2 regions of the Devosia sp. P1_H9 genome follow, and region 1 is predicted to be linked to the other one. Evidence: predicted binding sites of a transcription regulator. Region 1 holds the regulator's gene; the other holds the start of a gene.
What was found. Region 1 encodes LexA, which represses DNA repair genes until DNA is damaged. Its sites were predicted from a motif close to TGTTCNNNNTGTGTTCNG; they were not measured.
Positions count from the first base shown of each region.

Region 2: the regulator LexA is predicted to act here: its motif matches at 2,074-2,091, upstream of radA (DNA repair protein RadA).

Region 1 is NZ_JBFUCQ010000002.1:21,337-24,843, reverse strand. It holds gene AC1DYL_RS03145 (sensor histidine kinase) at 1-191, shown strand, start outside; gene AC1DYL_RS03140 (hypothetical protein) at 247-795, opposite strand; gene lexA (transcriptional repressor LexA) at 1,098-1,820, shown strand; gene AC1DYL_RS03130 (2-dehydro-3-deoxygalactonokinase) at 2,093-2,998, shown strand; gene AC1DYL_RS03125 (2-dehydro-3-deoxy-6-phosphogalactonate aldolase) at 3,005-3,507, shown strand, end outside.
Region 2 is NZ_JBFUCQ010000006.1:331,035-334,541, reverse strand. It holds gene AC1DYL_RS14120 (FAD-dependent monooxygenase) at 1-923, opposite strand, end outside; gene AC1DYL_RS14115 (2'-5' RNA ligase family protein) at 1,251-1,895, shown strand; gene radA (DNA repair protein RadA) at 2,141-3,507, shown strand, end outside.

The DNA.
Region 1 (3,507 bases):
GCGTCGCCGCCGAGCAGCTGGCGGCAGTGCGCAAGCGCTTCAGCCGCGGCAACAGCGACAAGCCCGGAGCCGGCCTTGGGCTGCCCATAGTCGAAGAGATCGCGGGTCTGCTCGGTGGCGAACTGACGGTTGCATCGCAGCCTGGCAAAGGCTTCAGCGTGCAGCTTACCCTACCGGCCGAGCCGCAATAGTCCGGCCGTGGCGCGCGCCGACCAATGCGCCGGCACGCGCCAGTCAATCCCGTCGTCAGTGCACGGGGATCATCAGGTGGGCATAGGGAGTGTTTGGCCACATCACATAGGGCTGGGTGTGGTCGGGATGTTCTTCCTTGGGATAGCCGGCCAGCATCTCGTCTGCGACGTTGAAGATCATGACGTGCGGCCCATCGACCATCCAGTCGTGACCTGCAGGCGGCGCGGTCGCGAACGGATCCACGTTGTCGGGCGCCGACTCGCCCTGCAGCATGTAGCCGAAACCGACCACGCCCTCGGGTGGGTCCTTCTTCTCGCTATATGCCGTCAACCACGCCATGCCTCCGGCATCGACGCATATTGGATCATTGGTGGGCGAAGCCAGGTTGTCCGGCATGCAGGTAAAGCCGTTCGTTCCCTCCTTGAGCGTCTTCATCTGCATCTGAGCATCGAAGTTCACGACCGTGGCATTCTGGCCCACCGCCACCGGCGCTGCCGACAGCGCGTTGGCGACCAATTCCGCATCGGTCATTTCGGCCGCCACGGTGGGGCTGAGCAAGATCCCCAGGATCATTGCGGATATGGCATAACGGCTTGACTTCATAGACATGTTTTCCTCCTCAGAAACAGTCCAGTTCACTGGCCCGTGGAAACGAGCACAGCTCCAGCTGAGAAGGTTGGGGTGTGCGGGTTCGACACGCCAATCTCTCGACGGTATGCCCTGGTGGACAGCAGGTCAACGAAACGCAAGGCCTCGACGTCGAGAGGATTTCGCGGCCACGCGTCCTCTCTTTCGGCGCGTCAGGAGCGCCATCGTAACGCAATATTCATCGTCCGATTGCAGAACATAACTGGAACACGTATAACACGTTCAGTCTTTGTTCCGATTCTGCTCACGGGGCCGCCATGCTGACGCGCAAGCAACACGAACTTCTGATGTTCATCCACGAGCGGATGAAAGAATCCGGCATCCCACCCTCGTTCGACGAGATGAAGGATGCGCTCGATCTTCGCAGCAAGTCGGGCATTCACCGGCTGATCACTGCGCTCGAGGAGCGCGGCTTCATCCGGCGCCTGCCCAACCGGGCCCGGGCGCTCGAGGTGATCAAACTGCCGGACTCGATGAATCCATCGCTCGGCGGCCGCAAGGCGCGCTTCGAGCCGAGCGTCATCGAGGGTAATCTTGGCCGGGTCGCGACCCCGCCGGCACGCCCCGCGGCTCAGGTGGCCAACGCCGACGCCTACCGCGCGGTCACCGTCCCGGTGATGGGCCGGATCGCCGCCGGCACTCCGATCGAGGCCATCCAGACCCACAGCCATTCCATCATGGTGCCGCCCGAGATGCTCGGTGCGGGTGAACATTATGCCCTGGAAGTGCGCGGCGATTCGATGATCGATGCCGGGATTTTCGATGGCGACACCGTGCTCATCAAGAAACAGGACGCCGCTTCGACCGGTGAGATCGTCGTCGCCCTCGTAGATGACGAGGAGGCGACGCTGAAGCGGCTGCGCCGTCGCGGCAACTCGGTAGCGCTCGAGGCCGCCAACCCAGCCTACGAAACCCGCATCTTCCCGCCCGACCGGGTGAAGGTGCAGGGCCGCCTGGTTGGCCTGCTCCGCAAGTACTGAACTCCTGACCTGCCGCCAATCGGGTCTTCGGGCCGGCTGCCTCAGCCGGCCCTTTTTCTTATGAATCCGGACGCTGCGGACAACAATTGCACTAGGGCTGGGCTGGCAAAGACGTTACGTTCCGCGCCGCTGGCAGCAAGTGGCGCATCGGATCTGAGGCGCCGCCTGCGAGCGGCTTTCGCGATCATACCAGGAGAGTGGACCACCTTCCCGATTGCGATGTAGCGGCATGGCTTGATGCGCGGCAAACTGGCGGCGCAAGGGAGAGGGTTTTGGCAGGACAGGTCGAATGGGTCGCCGTCGATTGGGGCACCTCCAATCTGCGGGCATGGGGAATAGATTCCGCCGGTGAGATCGCCTTCTCCCGCTCATCGCCGGACGGCATGGGCCGTCTCAGTCGCGAGCAATACCCCGATGTGCTGACCTCACTGCTCAACGGCGTCGCCGATGACGTCGAGGACGTACTGATCTGCGGCATGGCGGGCGCGCGGCAGGGCTGGATCGAGGCCCCCTATCTCGACGCCCCCGCCGAACTCGGTCGCATCGCTGCCGGCGCCGTTGCGCCCGACATGCCCGGCCCGCACAACCCGCGCATCCTGCCTGGCGTCTGCCTCCGCGATCTGGGTGCGGAGGACGTGATGCGCGGCGAGGAAACCCAATTGCTTGGGCTCTCGGCACTGATCCCCAACTTCTCCGGCCTCGCGGTTATGCCGGGCACCCACAGCAAGTGGGCGCTGCTTTCCGGCACCAAGCTGGAGCGCTTCTCCAGCGCTATGACCGGCGAGATCTTCGAGCTGCTGCGCACCCACTCGGTGCTGCGCCATTCGCTCGGTGGTGAGCTCGAGGGCGAAGATCGTGATGTCGGCTTCGCTGCCGGTCTCGACCAGGGGCTCGAGCGCCCCCAGCGCTTGACCGCGACGCTGTTCAAGGTCCGCGCCGGCTCCCTGCTGTCGGGCCGCAGCCCGGCATGGTGTGCCGGTTTCCTCTCGGGCCTGTTGATCGGCGCCGAGATCGGGGGCCAGCGCGACTGGATCGGCGAGGCGGAGATTCCGCTGGTGGGCAGTGTCGGCCTTTGCGGGTTGTACCAGATGGGCTTTGAACGGCTCGGCGCCCGGACCCGCATCGTCGATGCGACCGACGCCACCCTCGCCGGACTCAAGGCAGCAAGACAGGCATAGAAGTTCATGGACCACCGCCACATCATCGCGATCCTTCGCGGCATCACGCCTCCCGAAACCCTCGAAGTTTGCGACGCCCTCGTGCTCGCCGGCATCACCATGATCGAGGTCCCACTCAATTCGCCCGAAGCGCTGCGCTCGATCGAAGACGCCGCCAAGGCCTTCGACGGTCGCGCCCTGGTCGGTGCGGGCACGGTGCTGAACCGCGCCGATGTCGACGCGGTCGCCGATGCGGGCGGCCGGTTCGTTGTGTCGCCGGACACCAACCCGGCAGTTATCGGCGCCACAATCGAGCGCGGCATGACCTCGTACCCGGGTGTGTTCTCGCCCACCGACGCGTTCACCGCTATCCGCTCCGGCGCCACAGGCCTCAAGTTTTTCCCCGCCGAAGTGCTTGGCCCCAAGGGCATCAAGGCGATGAAGGCGGTGCTGCCGCCGGCTATCCCGCTCTACGCCGTCGGAGGCGCCAACCCCGACAATTTCGCCGAGTACTTCGCGGCCGGCTGCGC
Region 2 (3,507 bases), on a different contig from region 1:
CCGAGATTGACCGCATCCTGCACGCCGGTCTGGAGACCCTGTCCACCATCGGGCGGATGAATGTGCGCGGCATCGCCCGCGACCAATACCCGTCCCTTCCGGTAGGAAGCGGCCTGCCGGGCCGCATCGGTGAACCGGCTGATCGAGGTGGGACTGTGGATCCCGTAGTCGGTGCCATAGACGGTGATGAGCGCCTCCTTGAGATCGCCCAGGGTGGGCTCACCCGCCTCTCCCAGCTGCCGCTCTGTCACCATGACGCCGACCGGCCCTTCATCCGCATAGACGATCTTTCCATCGCGGATCTGGTAGTCCACCCGGCCGATGGAGTGGAGGCCGATGGCATCGCGGCGGATGCCCCATTCTGGCGGCAGCTCGGCAAGCTCGGCCTGCGCGATCAGATTGCTGACGGTGGGATCCGATCCGGGGAATTCGATGCCCGCCGCCTTGCGCACGAGACTGCGCCCACCGTCGCAGCCCACAAGATAGTCCGCTCGCAGCGACCGGCCATCGCTGAGCGCGACGTCCACGCCGGTGTCGTCCTGCGTGCAGCCGGTCACCTCGACGCCGCGATACCTCGTCACCGCCAGCTCGCCGACCCAGCCGCCGAGGATCCGCTCGATGTGCTTCTGCCAGAGCCCGAGGGTGTAGGGGTGGCGTGTCGGGAAGGCACTGATGTCGAGCATGACCCCGGCAAACCCGGTCACCTGCACCTTCTGTCCCTCGGCGAGGAACCGCCCGACAATGCCGCGCTGGTCCAGAACCTCGAGGGTCCGGGCGTGCAGCCCCCCTGCCCGCGAGCCGAGCACATCCTGATCCAGCCGCCGCTCGACAATGGCGACATCGACGCCGGCCAGCGCCAGCTCGCCCGCCAGCATCATCCCCGTCGGACCGCCTCCGGCGATTACCACTGCATGCGGTGTCATCCCTCGCTCCTCTGACTTGGCCAAGGGTTGCGGAACTTACGCATAAGTCGACGATTGCCAATTCTTGAACTGAACTCATTTCACCCCAGATAAGGATTACCGGGCCGGCTGTGTTCGCCCGATGAACTCGCGCATGAGCGAGGCGGCAGATCGGGCGCCACGACGTAAGCCTCCCTCACCAACGAGGGATGACGTCGCGAAAGCGCCGAGGTCGGAAATCCGTGCAGGAGCAGCACGGCGGGCATCAAGGCCTATGTTCCTGTTTTGTTCTTGACTCGCGTTTTGCCTCAATGGTTCCCTGCTTCTCCCTAAACGGAGGACCATGAGATGACCGATCTGCCGCAGCTGTCGATGTTTGCCAGCGAAACCCGGCCGTTCAAATCCATCAAGGTGCCACCGCGGCAGGGCCGCGACCCGGTGTTTTTCGCCGTGCTGGTGGGCGGCAGGCTGCGGCCGGCGCTGCAGGCCATCGTCACCGATCAGCAGCGGCGGCACGGCATCTCGGCCGCGCTGCTGCCGGCGACGACGCTCCACATTTCGCTGGTCGGCGTCGGCTTCTACCAGGAGCTGTCGGGGCCGGATCTCGCGACCGCAATGGCGACCGGCGACTCGATCGGCTTCACGCCGTTCGACATCGCCTTGACCAGATTGATGAGCGTCAAACGCCGCGTCGGCGCGCCACCGATGGCGCTGACGCCCGGATCAGATACGCCACTGGTCGACCTGTCGCGCCTGCTGCGCTGGGGCATGCTTGAGCGCGGCTTCGAGCCCCGCTCGGACCCGAGCGAGGCCTTCCACCTCACCCTCCTTTACGACCGGGTCAGCGCCCCCGAAACGGTGCTCGAAAACCCGCCAACCCTGCGCGTCGAGGGCTTCGCACTGGTGCGGAGCTTCTATGGACAAGGCCGATATGAGGTAATCGGAGAGTGGCCAAGGGCCGACCGCGACACGGCAGCGGTTGCTCGCCCCTGATCACTCCCGATCCCTCGACCGGCACCATGGGCGCCGAACACTCGATGCGGCACCTCCCCCGTGACGGGGAGGATGCGTGGGGTGAGCGGAGCCACGACGCCTAGGTTGAAGGTCGCGACGCCGCTCGACCACTTGCGCATTCGGAAGCCGCGGGCTGTCGGATGTCTCGGCACAGTATCGTTCACTCTTCGTTCTTGCCTTTGCGCCGATACTCCGCTACCTCTCATCGCCTGTCGGGGCATCACATGGCGCGTACCAAAACCTCCTATGTCTGCCAGGCCTGCGGCGCGGCAACCACACGCTGGCAGGGGCGGTGCGAAGCGTGTGGCGAGTGGAACACCATCGTCGAGGAGATCGTCGATTCCGGTGTCGGCGCCGGGCCGAAATCGGCTGTCGCCGGCGGGCGCCCGATCGCGCTGCTGCCGCTGGCCGGTGAAACCGAGACCGCGGCACGCGTCGTCACCGGCATCGGTGAGCTCGACCGGGTCACCGGCGGCGGCTTCGTGATGGGCTCCGCGGTCCTCGTCGGTGGCGACCCGGGCATCGGCAAATCTACTCTGCTGCTGCAGGCCGCCGCGGCGATGGCCGAGCGCGGCCGGCGCGTCGTCTATGTCTCGGGCGAAGAAGCAGTGGCGCAGATCCGGCTCCGCGCGCAGCGGCTGGGGCTAGGCGATCGCGAAGTGCTGCTGGCGTCCGAGACCAATGTCGAGATCATCCTCGCCACGCTGCAGAACGGCCCTGCCCCAGACCTCGTGATCATCGATTCGATCCAGACGCTGTGGACCGACCGGGTCGAGAGCGCGCCCGGCACGGTGACGCAGGTGCGCACCTCGGCGCAGGCGCTGACGCGCTTTGCCAAGAAATCCGGCGCCGCCGTCGTGCTGGTCGGCCATGTCACCAAAGACGGGCAGATCGCCGGTCCGCGCGTCGTCGAGCACCTGGTCGACGCGGTGCTGTATTTCGAGGGCGATGCCAGCCACACTTTCCGCATCCTGCGCGGCATGAAGAATCGCTACGGCGCGACCGACGAGATCGGGGTGTTCGAGATGTCGACGCTCGGTCTGCGCGAAGTCGCCAACCCGTCCGCCCTGTTCCTCGACCAGCGCGACAAGGACGCGGCAGGCTCCGCAGTGTTCGCCGGCATGGAGGGGACGCGCCCGGTGCTGTGCGAAATCCAGGCGCTGGTCTCGCCCTCGCCGCTCGGCACGCCGCGCCGTGCCGTCATCGGCTGGGACTCGTCGCGGCTGTCGATGGTGCTCGCCGTGCTCGAAACGCGCTGCGGTGTGCGGATCGGCGCCAACGATATCTATCTCAACGTCGCGGGTGGGCTGAAGATCAACGAAACCGCGGCTGACCTCGCGGTGGCGGCGGCGCTGATTTCCTCGCTCACCGGCTCGCCGCTGCCCTCGAGCAATGTCTATTTCGGCGAGATCTCGCTGGCCGGCGGCGTGCGGCCGGTGGCGCATGCGGCGCAGCGGCTGCGCGAGGCGCAAAAGCTCGGGTTTCAAGGCGCGGTGACCGGCCGGCTGGGCAAGGGCGACGTGCCCAACGGCATCGCCGTGGGCGAATATGCCGAGCTTGCCGAGCTCATCGGACGCATCGCCGCTCGCGG